2 regions of the Enteroscipio rubneri genome follow, and region 1 is predicted to be linked to the other one. Evidence: predicted binding sites of a transcription regulator. Region 1 holds the regulator's gene; the other holds the start of a gene.
The links. The regulator HrcA, encoded in region 1, represses chaperone genes, less so after heat shock. The targets are predictions, from matches to a motif close to TNTTAGCANNCNNNNNNNNNGNNTGCTAANA.
Positions count from the first base shown of each region.

Region 1 (8,050 bases):
ACAGGGCTTAAAGACGTACGCCAGGTGAAGGTGGGCGACACGATCACCGCCACCGCACGCGGCGTGTCGGAGCCGCTGCCGGGCTACCGCGAGGCCAAGCCGATGGTGTTCACGGGCCTGTTTCCCATCGACGGCGACCAGTACGAGCCGCTCAAGGAGGCGCTCGAGAAGCTGTCGCTCAACGATCCTGCGCTGGTTTGGGAGCCGGAGAAGTCGCACGCACTCGGCTTTGGCTTTCGCGTGGGCTTTCTGGGGCTGCTCCACATGGAGGTCATCAAGGAGCGCCTCGAGCGCGAGTTCGGCCTGGACCTGTTGGCCACCGCGCCGTCCGTGGAGTACCACGTGTACCGGGCCGGCGGCGAGATGATCAGCCTGCACTCGCCGCAGGAAATGCCCGACCCCGGCGAGATTGAGCGCATCGAGGAGCCCTACCTCAAGGCGAAGATCCTCATCCCGCCCGACTACGTGGGCGCGGTCATGGAGCTCACCACCGCGCGGCGCGGCACGTTCGTCACCATGAACTACCTCTCGCCCACCACGGTGGAGATGATCTGGGAGATACCGCTGTCGGAGCTCATCATGGATTACTTCGACAAGTTGAAGTCCAACACGAAGGGCTACGCCAGCCTCGACTACGACTTCGACGGGTACAAGCCGAGCAAGCTCGTGAAACTGGACATCCTCCTGTCTGGTAAGCCGGTGGACGCGCTGTCGTTCATCATCCACAAGGACAAAGCATACGACCGAGGGCGCATGCTCACCGAGAAGCTGCGCGGCATCATCCCGCGCCAGATGTTCGAGGTGCCCATCCAGGCCGCCATCGGCGGGCGCGTGCTGGCTCGCGAGACGGTGAAGGCGAAGCGCAAGGACGTGCTGGCGAAGTGCTACGGGGGCGACATCAGCCGCAAACGTAAGCTGCTCGAGAAGCAGAAGGCCGGCAAGAAGCGCATGAAGAACATCGGCAGCGTGGAGGTGCCGCAGGAGGCGTTCATGGCGATTCTGAAGGTGGACGACTGATGAGCAAGAAAGACGATTTCGATTGGTTGGACGACCCGTTTGACGAGAAGAAGGCCGCACGGCAACCTGAAGGCATGAGCGGCCGCGCAAAGGCGGCGGTGGGCTGCGGGTGCCTCGTCGCCGTCGTGGGCTTCGTGCTGCTCGTGATCTTCTCGTTGGTGAATATGGCCGACATCCTGGCGGGTTAGGATGTCGACGAAGGAGAAGCGCATGTCGATCGACCCCATCATCGAACTCATGCTCGAACTGCGTTCCGCCTGCTCTTTCAAGGACGCACCCATCGCGCGCGAAGACCTTGAAGCCATCGCGGCCTGCGGGCGGCGGACTCCTTCTACGTACGGCCGTCGAGAAAGGACGTTCGACGCGTTCGACGCGCCGGCGCGCGGCGAGGAGCACGATGCGTGCGCGCTGGGACGCGCAGCCGCCCCTGGCAGAATCAGCGATCACGCAAGATTCGTGGCATGGGCGTAGACGGCATGTTCGATTACTTCCGGCAGCATAGGATCTTGCTGGCGCCCATGGCGGGCGTGAGCGACGAGGCGTTCCGCGCCCTCTGCCGCGAGCAGGGGGCCGACCTCGCCTTCACCGAGATGGTGTCGGCGAAGGGGCTCTCCTACGCCAACGAGAAGACGCGCCATCTGCTGCGCCTCGCGCCCGGCGAGGACCAGGTGGCCGTGCAGCTGTTCGGCCATGAGCCGGACACCATGGCCGAACAGGCCGCATGGATCGAGCAGGAGATGGGGGAGAGCCTCGCCTACCTCGACGTCAACATGGGCTGCCCCGCGCGCAAGATCGTGTCGAAGGGCGACGGCTCGGCGCTCATGAAGGATCCGGCCCTCGCCGCCGCCATCGTGCGCGCCGTGAGGGCGGCGGTGAGCTGCCCGGTGTCGGTGAAGTTCCGCCGCGGGTGGGCGATGGGCGAGGAGACGGCTCCCGAGTTTGCGCGCCGCATGGAGAACGCGGGCGCGTGCGCCGTGGCCGTGCACGGGCGCTTCGCCGAGCAGCTTTACCGGGGCAGCGCCGATTGGGGCGCGATCGCGCGCGTGAAAGAGGCCGTGGCCGTGCCCGTCGTCGGCAACGGCGACGTGCGCTCGGGCGCGGATGCGGTGGCGATGGTCGAGCGCACCGGCTGCGACGCCGTGATGATCGCGCGCGGCGCCGAAGGCAATCCCTGGGTGTTCGCGCAGGCCAAGGCGGCGCTCGCGGGCGAACCCGAACCGCCGGCGCCAAACGCGGGGGAGCGCGTCGCCATGGCGCGTCGCCACGCGCGGCTGCTTTCAGAGCGGGAGGGCAAGAACATCGTGCGCATGCGCAAGCATGCCATGTGGTACCTGGCCGGGCTCCCGGGAGCCTCGGCGGCGCGGGCGAAGATCAACGCGTGCGTGTCGGTGGAGGATTTCGACGCCGTGTTCGACGAGCTGCTGGATTATGGGGGTCGTCCGCGTGAGGCGGGGTCGGCGGGCACGCCGTGCTCGGACAGTCCTCGCTTCGCTGCGGAACTGCGCGCGGCATGCCCGCCGACCCCGCCTCACGCTGCTCTTCCGCCATCCTGAGCGAGCGGAGCGAGTCGAAGGGTCCGTCTAAAAACAATCGCACTGTTCTCCCGGCGGGAGGAGGCTCCTGGAAGCCTTCGGCTGGGGGGAGGGGGAGGAGACTTGCGTTATGCCCCATGATCCGTACAAGGCTTTGTACCTGCATCTGCCGTTTTGCGTGAAGAGGTGCGCTTACTGCGATTTCGCGACGGCTGCCGTGCCGGCGGACTCGCCGGAGATCGACGCGTACGTCGAGGACCTGTGCCTCCAGATCCGCCGCAAGGCGAAGGAGGGGGAGCTCAGCGCGATCGAGACGGTGTATCTTGGCGGGGGCACGCCCTCGCATGCAGGGCTCTCGCGGTTGTCGATGCTCTTGTACACGCTGTCGCTCTCGATGCGCCTCGAACCCGATGTGGAATGCACGATGGAGGCGAATCCGGAGAGCCTCACCGAGCGCATGGTGCGCGACATTTGGGCGCTCGGAGTGAACCGTCTGTCCATCGGCGTGCAGAGCTTCGACGACGAAGTGCTGCGCATCCTTGGGCGGGCGCACGACGCGGACGCAGCTCGACGCGCCGTCGAGGCCGCTCGAACGCGCTTCGAGAACGTGAGCGTGGACCTCATATGCGGCATTCCCGGACAGTCAACGGAAAGCTTCGAAGCGAGCGTACAGGAGGCCGCGCATCTCGGCGTCTCGCACGTGAGCGTGTACCCGCTTACCATCGAGCCGCACACGCCGTTCGACGCTGCGGTGCTCTCGAACGAGCTGGAGGAGCCTGACGACGACGTGGAGGCCGCGCACATGGAAGCGGCCGCACGCGTGCTCACCGAGGCGGGATTCGCACGCTACGAGGTTGCAAGCTACGCGCAGCCCGGCTTCGCCTGCCGTCACAATATCGCATACTGGACAGGAGTGCCGTACTTAGGGCTTGGCCGCTCGGCCGCAACGATGACGCAGAACGCGGAGCGGCGCATGCGCATGCAGGACGGGCGTGCAACCGACGATCTCGATGCGCGCCAGATGGCCGCCGAGGATCTCATGCTGGGCATGCGCATGTCGCAAGGTGTTTCCGACGCGCAGGTGAAGCAAGCCGAAGCACTCGGCCTCGCAGCGGATGAGGCGTTCACCGAACTTTCCGAGCAGAGCCTCGTAGTTCATGAAAATGGCCGCTGGCGCCCCACCGAGCGCGGATGGCTCTGCGGAAACGAGCTTTACGGCCGCTTGTTCGACTTGGCATAGAAAGTAGCGCAAGGCGGGGAGGCGGTTCGGAGCAGCGGGCAGCGGGGAACTGTCGAGTTTCTCCACATTTCAGCGCTTTCGTTAGCACTCTCCCGCCTCGGCTGCTAGAATGATGCGTCGGCATCGTCGAGGAGAGGACGGCCTGCCGCACGTCGCCGCCGCGCAGCATGCGCGCCAGCGACGCTCGGGGCAGGATTCGGAGGAGAGAGGAAGGTGGAGAAGCGTGCTATCGGACAGGCGGCAGCGGGTGCTTGCGGCCCTTATCGAAGAATACGTTGCACGCGCTCTACCCGTGGGTTCGCGTACGCTCACCGAGCGCTATCAACTGGGGGTGAGCCCCGCCACTGTGCGCAACGAGCTCTCCGTGCTCGAGGACGAGGGCTATATCGCTCAGCCGCATACCTCGGCCGGCCGTATCCCGACCGATCACGGCTACCGAGCTTTCGTCGACAACCTTCTTGAGACCGATATGGGGAATGACGACGTCCGCTATGCGGAAGTCGTCGACGAGCTGCGCCGCAGCGCGAGCGAGCTCGACTCTCTTTTGGGTCGGACATCGACGGCCCTTACGCGCCTCACAGACTGCCTTTCGATCGTTCTCGCTCCTTCGGTGCTGAATCTGCATATCAAGCAGCTCTCGCTCGTGTCGCTCAATCCTCACCGAGCTCTCGTGGTGCTCGTCACCGAAGACGGCCAGGTGTTCAACCGTCAGATGGAGTTCGCCGAAGAGGTGGCCGCCGAGGATCTCGCGCAGGTTCAGCGTTTCCTGGGCGATGTGTTCACCGGCAAGACGCTGCACGAGATCGAGGACGGCCTCGGCGCGGGGATGGTGGAGGCGTTTCGCGACCCTCTCGTTCGCATGGCGCTCGACGAAGTGCTGTCCTGCCTCCAGGAAAGCTCATCGTCGCGGGCGCGACGGCTCGGGGTGTGCTCGCTTCTCACGAAGCCCGAGTTCAGCCAGTCCCAAGCTCTGCTGCCGGTCATGCAAGTGCTCGAGGACGATACCGTGCTGCTGCACATTCTCGACGACGCGGCTGCCGGCGGGGCGGGGCCCACGGTTCGCATCGGTCGGGAGAACGAAGCGGAGGAGCTGGCGGGCGTGTCCGTGGTCGCCAACCACTACGGCCGGGGTGAATCGGCGGGCATCGTAGCCGTCATCGGACCCACGCGCATGGATTATTCCAAAGTGATCAGGGCGGTTCGCATTGCAAGTTCCGCCTTGGAGGACGTGTAAAAACAATGGAGAGCGACAGGGGACGAAGCACGTTGCCTTGTCGACGAGGAAAGGTAAGACACGCAGATGGCCAAGGATCTGTACGAAGTTCTCGGCGTTTCCCGAGATGCGACCGAAGACGAGATAAAAAAGGCGTTCCGTCGCAGAGCTCGAGAGCTGCATCCCGACGTGAATAAAGCTGCCGATGCTGAGGATCAGTTCAAGGAGCTGAATGAGGCCTACGACGTGCTTTCGGACCCGCAGAAGCGCAGCGCTTACGACCGTTTCGGCACGATTCCCGGAGCAGCGGGCGGCGGCAGCCCCTACGGCGGCGGTTACGTGGACTTCGAGGATCTGTTCGGCGGCGGCTTCGGCATGGGCGACATCTTCAGCTCGTTTTTCGGCGGGCAGGCTACCGGGCGCACGCCTATGCGCAAGGAAGGTCGTGACATGGGCGTGGGCTTGCGCTTGACGCTTGAAGAAGTCGCGGCCGGCGCCAAGAAGGAGATCGTCTACGATCGTCTGGCCCCGTGTCCCGACTGCGAGGGCTCGGGTCTGGGTCCTGACGGTCGCGAGATCACCTGTCCCGACTGCCGCGGCCAAGGCCGCGTGGTTAGCGTCCAGCATACATTCCTCGGCGACATGCAGACCTCCGCCACGTGCAAGACCTGCGGCGGCACGGGGCATACGATCGAGAACCCCTGCCCTGAATGCGAGGGCCAAGGCCGCGTTCCTGACAGGCAGCGGGTGACGGTGGAGGTGCCGGTAGGCATCCGCGACTCGCAGCAGCTGCGTCTTTCCGGATTCGGAGAGGCGGGCATGCACGGTGCGCGCCCAGGCGACCTCATTGTAACCTGCCGCATCCAGCCCCACGAGTTCTTCGAGCGCGACGGCGACAACTTGCATGCACGCGCGAACGTCTCCATTGTGCAAGCAGCACTCGGCGCCGAAATCGAACTCGACGGCATTTTCGAGGACGAGAAAGTGCTCGTCCGCATTCCCGAGGGATGCCAGAACGAGCAGGTCGTGCGCGTGAAGGGCTACGGCATGCCGAAGTTCCGCAGCGAATCGCGCGGAGACATGTTCGTACATGTGAACGTCGTGGTGCCCAAGAAGGTGACGAAGCGTCAGCGCGAGTTGCTGGAGCAGTTGGCCGAGGAACTGGGCGAGGACGTGGCCGAGGAGCGGACGCCGTTTCAGAAGCTGCGCGACGCGTTCAACTAGCAGGTAGCGATGTCCCTGCAGCATTTTTACCTTGAAGATCAGGTACTAGGTGAAGAGGTCGGCGAAGTGTTCCCGCTGCGCCTCTCGATCGATGACGCGAAGCACGCCCGCGTGCTCCGGCTCGCATCAAAAGAGCATATCGCGGTAATCGATGCGGTTCAGGATTATTTCGAATGCGAGGTTGTCGCTTTCGATGACGCGCTCCCGCTCGTGCGCATTGCGCGACGCTTCGAAGCGGAGCCGGACGGCCCGACCGTCCTGCTCGTGCAGGGTCTTGCCAAGGGCGACAAAATGGAAACCGTGATCAGACATGCTACCGAACTGGGCGTTGCAGGGTTCGTGCCTTACACGGCCGATCGATCCATCGTGAAGCTGGACAGAAAGAAGGCCGCGGCGAGAACCGAGCGTTGGCGCGCCGTAGCGAAGAGCGCCGCTATGCAGTCGGGGCAGCGTTCCGTTCCGGAGGTATGCAAGCCGGCGTTACTTGACGAGGTGTGCGGGATTCTCGCGAATGCTTCGGCCGTGCTCGTATGCTGGGAGGATGCCCCTTCGCATGCGAGCATCGACGAAGCCTTGGAACGCGCACTCGCGCGGTGCGGTGCTTCACCTGACGAGGCTCGCGTGGCGGTGGTCGTGGGCCCCGAGGGGGGCCTTGCGAAGCGCGAAGTGGAAGCGATGCTTGCCTGCAATTCCCGAGCATCGCTCGTCACGCTCGGTCCGTCTATCCTGCGCACCGAAACGGCCGGCATCGTGGCTCCCGCGATCGTCCTGCATGAGCTCGCACGTTCGACGCGCAAGCTGGATGCCTGGGCAGGCCGGTCGAAACGCGCCGCAGGGCGCGACGTAGACGCATCCTTCGCGCAGGAGGCCGGACGCATCCCGCGGCCTGCTACGATCAGCCGGCCTTTAGAGGGGATCTGATGAACTTCGCTGTCGTCAACCTAGGGTGCAAGGTGAACCGTGTCGAGTCGGACGCGGCGGCTGCCGTGCTTCTCGCGCAGGGGGCCTCGCCTGCGCGCGAGGAGGACGCCGATCTAATCGTGGTGAATACGTGCACGGTCACTGGCGAGGCCGAAAAGAAGACGCGCAAGGCCGTCCGCCGCGCATTGCGCACGAACCCGACTGCGACTGTCGTCGTCACGGGTTGCGCCGCCGCCGTCGACGCAGCGTTCTACGAAAGTTTGGACGAGCGCGTAGAATGCGTGGCCAAGGCGGCGCTGTCCGCTCGTGTGAGAAAACTCGCCAACGACATGGGCGCTCGCTCTCCGCTCGTCGCGTCGCTGCCGGTGGGCGCGGGTTTCCGCTCGCGCGTCGGTGTGAAGGTGCAGGACGGCTGCGACAACGCGTGTACGTACTGCATCGTGCACGTTGCGCGCGGTCGCGCGACGAGCAGGCCTGCCGACGAAGTGACGGCCGAATGCGTCGCTCTCGCAGCGGCAGGCGTCAGAGAAATCGTGCTTACAGGCATCAACCTGGGATCGTATTGCGATGGCGCGAAGCGCGATGCGTCCGCGATGCGCTTGGCCGGCCTGCTGCGCCGCTTGCTCGGCGAGACGGAACGCCTGCGCGCACCGGGCGAGTTGCCGTGTCGCTTCCGTATTTCGAGTGTCGAACCTCGCGACGTGGATGATGCGCTTGTCGATCTTCTCGCCACCGCCGACGGCCGCATCTGCCGCCATCTGCATCTACCGCTCCAATCTGGCAGTTCGAAGGTGCTGCGCGAGATGGCACGCCCCTACGATGCGGATCAGTTCCGCGCGCTCGTCGAGCGCCTCCATGCCGCCGTGCCCGGGCTCGCGCTATCCACCGATATCATTGCGGGAT
Region 1 is NZ_CAWVIN010000002.1:705,929-713,978, reverse strand. It holds gene lepA (translation elongation factor 4) at 1-1,017, shown strand, start outside; gene ABGT83_RS06555 (hypothetical protein) at 1,017-1,205, shown strand; gene ABGT83_RS06550 (hypothetical protein) at 1,228-1,488, shown strand; gene dusB (tRNA dihydrouridine synthase DusB) at 1,479-2,570, shown strand; gene hemW (radical SAM family heme chaperone HemW) at 2,680-3,789, shown strand; gene hrcA (heat-inducible transcriptional repressor HrcA) at 4,013-5,023, shown strand; gene dnaJ (molecular chaperone DnaJ) at 5,090-6,226, shown strand; gene ABGT83_RS06525 (RsmE family RNA methyltransferase) at 6,236-7,147, shown strand; gene ABGT83_RS06520 (MiaB/RimO family radical SAM methylthiotransferase) at 7,147-8,050, shown strand, end outside.

Region 2 (8,050 bases), on a different contig from region 1:
CGATTGCCGTCGCCCTCGCCGTGCTCGGGCTCGTGTTCTCTGAAGCGCCTTCGCGCACGGCGAGCCTTGCGTTCTTCACGCGCGCGACCAACATCGCGCTCGTCGCGGCTGCAGCGTTGGGCGGATATGCATATCGCACGCACCGCGCCTACGTGGAGGCGGTGGAGCAGCGCGCCGAAGAGGCCGAACGCGCAGGCGCGCAGGAAGCGGCTCGTCGGGTCGAAGAGGAGCGTGTGCGCATAGCCCGGGAGGTGCACGACATCACGGCGCATTCCCTTTCTGCGGTCAGCGTCCAGGCCGCAGCAGCTGAGCGCCTGGTCGATCGCGACCCTGCGGCGGCGAAGGAGGCTATAGCCGCGGTGCGTGCGACCGCGAAGGGCGCGCTCGACGATATCCGCAGCATGATCGGCGTGCTGCGGCATGGCGATTCGCCCACCGACATGGCTCCAACGGTGGGCACGGACCGTCTTGATGATCTGGTCGTCTATCTGGGCAAGGCGGGAATCGCTGCGTCCCTCGACGATGCCGGGTATGATCGCAGCCGCGTGCCCGCCCACGTGGATGTGGCCCTTTTCGGCATTGCGCGCGAGGCGGTTACCAATATCGTGCGCCATGCGCATGCCCAAACTGCTGTGCTGTCTCTTGCGCTCGAAGGAGGCCGCGCACGGCTCGTCGTCGAGGACGACGGACGTGGATTTGACGTGGCGGATTCGGAGCATGGACATGGGATCGAGGGCATGCGCGAACGCGCGCGACTGCTTGGCGGCACGCTCGAGGCAGATGCGCGTCCAGCCGGCGGATTCCGCGTGACGGCGGTGCTGCCGACGGGCGCCGGAACGGAAGGACGCGAGGCATGAGAGACGAGCGGACAGCTGCGATGGCTTCTGGAAATGGACGGATCGGCCCCGATTCGCCGCGGGACGTTCCGCTGCGCGTGCTCGTAGCCGACGATCAAGACTTGGTGCGCAGCGGATTCCGGCTCATTCTTCTGTCCTATGACGGCATCGAGGTGGTGGGGGAGGCGCGCGACGGCGAGCAGGCGGTCGAGCTGGCGCGACGTTTGCGTCCTGACGTGGTGCTCATGGATATTCGCATGCCGCACATGGATGGGATCGAAGCCACGCGCACCATCAGAAACGATACTGCGCTGGACGAGGTGCACGTGCTCATTCTCACCACGTTCGACCTGGATGAATACGTGTATGATGCGCTTGCGGCCGGGGCGAGTGGTTTCCTGCTCAAGGACGCCGATCCCGACGAGATCGCTTCGGCTGTGCGCGTCGTCTCCCAGGGCGACGCGCTCATTGCGCCTTCCATCACTCGGCGGCTTGTCGAAGCGTTCGTCGCGTCGCGTCCCGCGAGCGCGGGAGCCGCTGGCAGAACCGCCGCTCTGCGTGCGCTGACCGATCGCGAGCGCGAGATACTTGTGTACGTGGCCCGGGGCCTGTCGAACGACGAGATAGGCGCGCGCCTCTTCATTTCGCCTGCCACGGTGAAGACCCACCTTGCACGCATCATGGCCAAGCTCGATGCGCATGACCGCGCTCAGCTTGTCGTGGCCGCCTACGAGGGAGGGCTCGTCAAGCCCGGACCGACCCTGCCGTAATGGTCACGACCAGTTGTGGCGAAAATTTGACGATTCGTTTAAACCTTAGTCAAAGCGACTGAGGTTTTCTGCAAATTCTCTTGAAATCCGAATCAAGGGTGTTATGATAACGCAGTGTTTAGCACTCGTTACCGCGGAGTGCTAGCAGTCGCCACAACCGAGTGGTTAAATAGAGTATCAACGCGGCAACCGGCTTCGTGGATGAGACGGACGAAAGGAAGGCAACGTTATGAACTTGAAACCATTGGGTGATCGCGTCATCATCAAGCAGGACGAGGCGGAAGAGAAGACCGCTTCCGGCTTGTATCTCGCCTCCGAGGCGAAGGAAAAGCCCCAGACGGGCGTTGTGCTGGCTGTGGGAGAAGGCAAGCTCGATAAGGAGGGCACGCTGGTTCCCGTTCCGGTGAAGGTGGGCGACAAGGTCATCTACGGCAAGTACGGCGGCACGGAAATCCATGTCGACGGCGAAGACGTGCTCATCGTGCGCGCAGACGACTTGTACGCGGTGTTCGAGTAAGTCTCATTCCTTGTTGATCCAACGGGTACATTCATCGAAAGGAAGCACATATCATGGCTAAAGATATCAAATTCGAGGCAGATGCCCGCAGTGCGCTTGCCGCAGGCGTGAGCAAGCTGTCGGATGCCGTCAAGGTGACGCTTGGCCCCAAGGGCCGCTACGTCGCTCTCGAGAAGTCCTACGGCGCCCCCACCATCACCAACGATGGCGTGACCGTGGCCAAGGAAGTGGAGTTGGAGGATCCCGTCGAGAACATGGGCGCCCAGCTCGTGCGCGAGGTGGCTGTGAAGACGAACGACGTGGCCGGCGACGGCACCACCACCGCCACGCTGCTGGCCGACGTCATCGTGTCCGAGGGCCTGCGCAACGTGACCGCCGGCGCCGATGCGCTCGGCATCCGTCGCGGCATTCAGAAGGCCACCGACGCTATCGTCGACGCCATCAAGGCCGATGCGACGCCCGTCTCCACGAAGGAGCAGATCGCGAATGTCGGCACCATCTCCGCCGGCGACGCTGAGATCGGCGAGAAGATTGCCGAGGCCATGGACGCCGTGGGCAACGACGGCGCTATCTCCGTGGAGGAGAACGCCGCTTCGTTCGACCTGGAGCTCGACATCGTCGAGGGCATGCAGTACGACCGCGGGTACATCTCGCCGTACATGGCCACCGATATGGAGAAGATGGAGGCCGTGCTGACGGATCCCTTCATTCTGCTCACGGACCAGAAGATCACCAACATTCAGGACATGGTCGGACTGCTTGAGGAAATCATGCGCTCCGGTCGTCCGCTGTTCATCGTCGCCGAGGACGTCGAGGGCGAGGCTCTTGCCACCATCCTGCTGAACAAGCTGCGCGGCACCTTCAACTGCGTCGCCATCAAGGCTCCCGGCTTCGGCGATCGCCGCAAGCGCATCCTCGAGGACATTGCCGCTGTCACGGGCGCGCAGGTCATCGACAAGGACTTCGGCATGACCATGGCGGATGCCCGCATCGACATGCTCGGCCATGCTAAGACGGTCAAGGTCACCAAAGACGCCGCTCTTATCGTTGACGGCGCTGGCGAGAAGTCGGCCATCGAGGATCGCATCAATCAGATCAAGGCCGAGCTCGAGCGCGTCGATTCCGATTTCGATCGCGAGAAGCTGCAGGAGCGTCTGGCGAAGTTGTCCGGCGGCGTGGCGGTGCTCAAGGTGGGTGCAGCAACCGAGTCCGAGCTCAAGGAGAAGAAGTCCCGCATCGAGGATGCTCTGCAGGCAACCCGTGCAGCCGTCGAGGAGGGCATCGTCGCCGGCGGCGGCGTGGCGCTGGTAGACGCGTTGCCCGCTCTCGACAAGCTGGACACGACCGACAAGGACGAGGAAGTCGGCGTGAACATCATCCGCAAGGCGCTCGAAGCTCCGATGCGCGCTATCGCCCAGAACGCGGGCTTCGAGGGCAGCGTCGTTGTCGAGCACGTCAAGGGCATGGGCAAGGGCGAAGGCCTGAACTGCGCCAACGGCGAGTACGGCGACATGATCCAGATGGGCGTGAACGATCCGGTGAAGGTGACCCGCACCGCGCTGCAGTCCGCAGCTTCCGTTGCAGCCCTCATCCTCATCACCGAGGCCACCATCAACGACATCCCGAAGGATCCGGATCCGGCGGCCATGGCCGCGGCTGCTGCCGGCGGTATGGGCGGCATGATGTAATCTGGGTTCCGCCGGCTTTCAGCCGGCGGAACAGCCCAGCGCCCTTTGCGGGCGCTTCGGTTCGCGTGTTGGACCGAAACCACCTCAAACTCGGAAACGCTGGGCGGTCCCGTCGGGGCCGCCCCGTTTTGTGCGTCGGGCGCGGCATGCTCCCCGGACGAGCGTTCCGGGCATGTGCGGTCCCGGCAACCACGTGATCGGCGCTTTCGGAAAATAGTGACCGTTCGGCTACGCCGAAGCCGCGACAGGATCCTTCGACTACAATAGCAGGGCTATGGAAGAATTCGCACATATCGCTGGGCATGTCCTCGAGCATTCGGTCGCCGACACGCTCTACATCATCCCGTTCCTCTTCGTCACCTACCTCGTTATGGAGTGGCTTGAACACAAGACGAGCGGCAGGACCGAGGCGGCCGTGCAGCGCGCGGGCGCGGCGGGGCCCGCGGTAGGCGCTCTTGTGGGCGTCGTGCCGCAATGCGGCTTCTCGGCTGCGGCGGCAACGCTGTGGGCGGGACGCGTGATCACGCTCGGGACACTGTTCGCGGTCTTTTTGTCTACGTCCGATGAGATGCTGCCTATCTTCATCGCCGAGCAGGTGCCGGTGGTCGTCATCCTGAAGATCCTCGCTGCGAAGATCGTCATCGGCATGGTGATGGGCTTTTTGGTTGATGCGGGCATGCGCATCGCACGTCGCATCGATTCGCCTCTGCACATTCACGAGCTATGCGAGCGCGACCACTGCCACTGCCATGATGGCGAAGGCGGCATCCTAAAAAGCGCCATCAAGCACACCTTGCAGGTCACCTTGTTCGTCTTCCTCATCACCCTTGTCCTGAACGGCGTCTTGGAAGTGGTGGGCGAGGACGTGCTGGGAGAGTTTCTGAGCGCGAACCCGGCGCTTTCGGTTTTCGGGGCGGCACTTGTGGGCCTCGTGCCTAACTGCGCCGCCAGCATCGTTGTCGCGCAGCTCTATGTGAGCGGCGTGCTCGGTTCAGGCGCGATGCTCGCTGGCCTGCTTGTGAGCGCAGGCGTGGGCTTGCTTGTGCTCGTGCGTACGAACCGCCACTGGAAGCAGAATGTCGCCATCATCGCAGGGCTGTACGTCACCGGTGTCGTATGGGGCTTCATAGCGAATGCGCTCGGAGTTGTATTCTAGCCGTCCGAGCCTCCCGGCGACGATGCGCATGCAGGACGCGGGAGCTGCCAGGGAGCCTCGCAGCAGCGTTTCAGCGCGGGCCTCCCATACGGTTTCCAGCATGAAGCGCGCGGCTGCGCCGGGTATGTCGAAAGGGATGGGAACGACTTCGCCGGAGCGGGTATGCCGTGCGAGCTGCGTTGCTCAGCCGGGCTCGCAAAAGGGCTGTCCGCGAGCGTGCGATTTGCGGTAGCATAAGCGAACAACGTCGAGAGGAGATTACATGGCCACGCTTGAAGCCGGCATGACGCGCGATGAGGCGTTTGCGTTGTTGCAGGAGCATAACAAGGATCCGTTCCATATTGAGCATGCGGAGACGGTGGAGCAGACCATGCGGTACTTCGCGCGCGAGTACGATCCGGACAATGAGGAGTTCTGGGGCATCGTGGGCCTGCTGCACGACCTGGATTGGGAGGAGCACGACGACGAACCCGAGCTGCACACCGTCTATGCGGCCAAGGACATCGAAGCAGCAGGCGGCACGTCCGAGCTTATCCGTGCCATTCAGAGCCACACGTCGGACTTCAACACCGAGCTTCCCAAGCCGGAACTCCAGATGGAGAAGATCCTGTTTGCCACCGAGGAGCTGACGGGCCTCATCGGCGCGGCCATCGTCATGCGCCCGAGCAAGAGCGTCATGGACTTCGAGGTGAAGTCACTCAAGAAGAAGTTCAAGGACAAGCGCTTCGCCGCCGGCGTGAGCCGCGACGTCATCCGTTCCGGAGCCGAGATGCTCGGTTGGGAGCTGGACGAACTGTTCGCCCGTACCATCGAGGCCATGCAGTCCTTCGCTCCCGACAAGGATACGTTCGTCCCAATCGAAGGGTAGGCAAGCCTCTGCGAGCGCTTCCCGCTCTCGATGCCCATGGGCCAAGTGCCCTACGACTCGTCGAGCTCTTTCAGCTTGCGCCGCATAGTGCCGTTCGCTCGGCTCACCCACAGGTAGGCCGCAAGGGCGATGATGGCTACGCCGGCCATGGCGGTGAACAGGCCGTCGTAGCCCCAGAGCGGCTGGATGATGCCGAGCAGAAACGGTCCGGCCCCTACGCCGATGTCGAGCAGCGCGTAGAAGGTCGAGTTTGCCAGACTCAGCCGATCGTCAGGCGCGATGCGCACCGCCAATGCGAGGCCGCTTGCCTGCACGGTTCCCACACCGAAGCCCAGCAACGCGGCGGCGATGAGCATCGCGGCGGGTCGGTAGACGGTCGCAAGCAATGCCATGCCGCATATGAACGCGATGAACGCGGGCACCATGACCACGCGGTCTCCCTTCCGGTCGAACAGCTTGCCTGTGAAGGGGCGGGTGACGAACGTTGCGATGGCGTACACGACGAAAAAGAAGCTCGCAGGAGTCTCCAACCCACGTTCGGCGGCGAAGGGTGTAAGGAACGCGAGCAGGCTCGAATAGCAGAAGAAGAGCAGCGCACAGACGGCACTGATGGGAATAATGCTCCGCTCGAGATAATTGGACAGACGGGGCTGCGGAACACGGAATCCGCCTGCACGTTCGTCGCGCTCCTCCTCAGCGATCTCGCGTGCCTTCTGCTCCACGCTTTCATGCATGGAGCCTGCGGCGGCTTCCATGCGTTCGTCGCGCAGCTCGGGAACCTTCAGCTGCGTTGCGGCAAGCAGACCCAAAGCAGCGGCGATGGCTGCCACCACGAACAGCGTTTCCGCGCCGGCAGTCTGCGTCAGGTACATTCCCAGAAAGGGGCCGACAGCCGCTCCGAGCGTGACGGACAACATATAGTAGCCCACGCCTTCGCCCTTGCGATCGTCGGGCACAAGGGCCGTTACGATGGTGCCGATTGACGTCGAGCAGGCACCGAAGGCGAAGCCGTGCAGGAAGCGCAGCACGAACAGCATGCCGAAGTCCATGCCAGCCAAATACAGCGCCGAGAATGCCACCTCGAGCGCCGCTCCGATCACGAGCATCCGCTTGCGGCCGATACGATCCAGAATGCGTCCGGTTGCGATGCGCGCAACCAGCGTGCCGATGATGAAGATGCTCGCAGCCAGGCCTGCCAACGAAGCCGGTGCGTCGTAGAGGCGCATGGCGTAGTTTGCGACGACCACCATGAGCCCATAGTAGTTCACCATGAGCAGAAAATTCACTCCTGTGCCCAGGACAAAGTCCTTCGTCCAAAGCTTTGTGTGCGAAGAGGCCATATTAGCTGAGCGGCTTCTTGTCCGGCGTGTCCTTTGCGATGAGCACTGCCACCGGAGACCCCTGCACCACGGCGTAGCTCACGCTGCCCAGATATCCTTTAACGCCTCCCTGTCCCCTGCTGCCCATGATAATGAGGTCACAGCCTTCATCCTGGGCGCATTTGAGGATGAGGTCAGCGGGCGAGGTTCCTTTCAGCAGCTTGGCATGCGCGTTGTTCGGCACCTCGTCTGCGGTGCGCTGCAGATCATGCAGGATGCGGTCGGCTTCGTCGAAAAGCGCAGCTTCAGCACCGGTGCCCATGCCATACAGCTTGAGCACATGGACGAGCACAAGTTCGACACGTTCGTCTTGCGCCGCAATGGCGCGCGCGAGGTCAATGGCCTTGGCTGAAGGGGCTGATCCGTCGTAGGCGACCAGTATCTTGGAGCACCACATGAGAGCTGTCACGCCTTTCATCGAGGGGGTGCGCATGAGGAAACCCCTTCATTATACGCTTCCTGTTCTGCTTCAAGATTTCACCACGATGCCTTCATTCTGACGGGTTGCCTTCACCCTGCCTCGTTCGCCCTCCTGGACGCCCCGCGTCCCCGATCCGCGATTCTGTTGGCATTATGCACCGTTTGCATCTCCGAATATAATCATTGACCCGCTCCGCACGCCCGGCTAAAATGGGTACTCGCGCATGCAGCGGACGTGGGCCGTTAGCTCAGTTGGTAGAGCAGGGGACTTTTAATCCCAAGGTCGCGGGTTCGATTCCCTCACGGCCCACCATTTTCTTCTCCCTGCACGTTTCGCGGTTCGATTCCACTGGGCCATCGTCCAACGGCAGGACTCTGGTTTTTGGTACCAGCTATCCAGGTTCGAATCCTGGTGG
Region 2 is NZ_CAWVIN010000003.1:1,229,406-1,237,455, forward strand. It holds gene ABGT83_RS12050 (sensor histidine kinase) at 1-857, shown strand, start outside; gene ABGT83_RS12055 (response regulator transcription factor) at 854-1,606, shown strand; gene groES (co-chaperone GroES) at 1,836-2,123, shown strand; gene groL (chaperonin GroEL) at 2,177-3,811, shown strand; gene ABGT83_RS12070 (putative manganese transporter) at 4,086-4,967, shown strand; gene ABGT83_RS12075 (HD domain-containing protein) at 5,230-5,835, shown strand; gene ABGT83_RS12080 (MFS transporter) at 5,886-7,175, opposite strand; gene ABGT83_RS12085 (universal stress protein) at 7,177-7,647, opposite strand; tRNA gene ABGT83_RS12090 (tRNA-Lys) at 7,872-7,947, shown strand; tRNA gene ABGT83_RS12095 (tRNA-Gln) at 7,985-8,050, shown strand, end outside.
Region 2: groES (co-chaperone GroES) is a predicted target of HrcA. The motif match lies at 1,723-1,753, and genes of this name have one in related genera.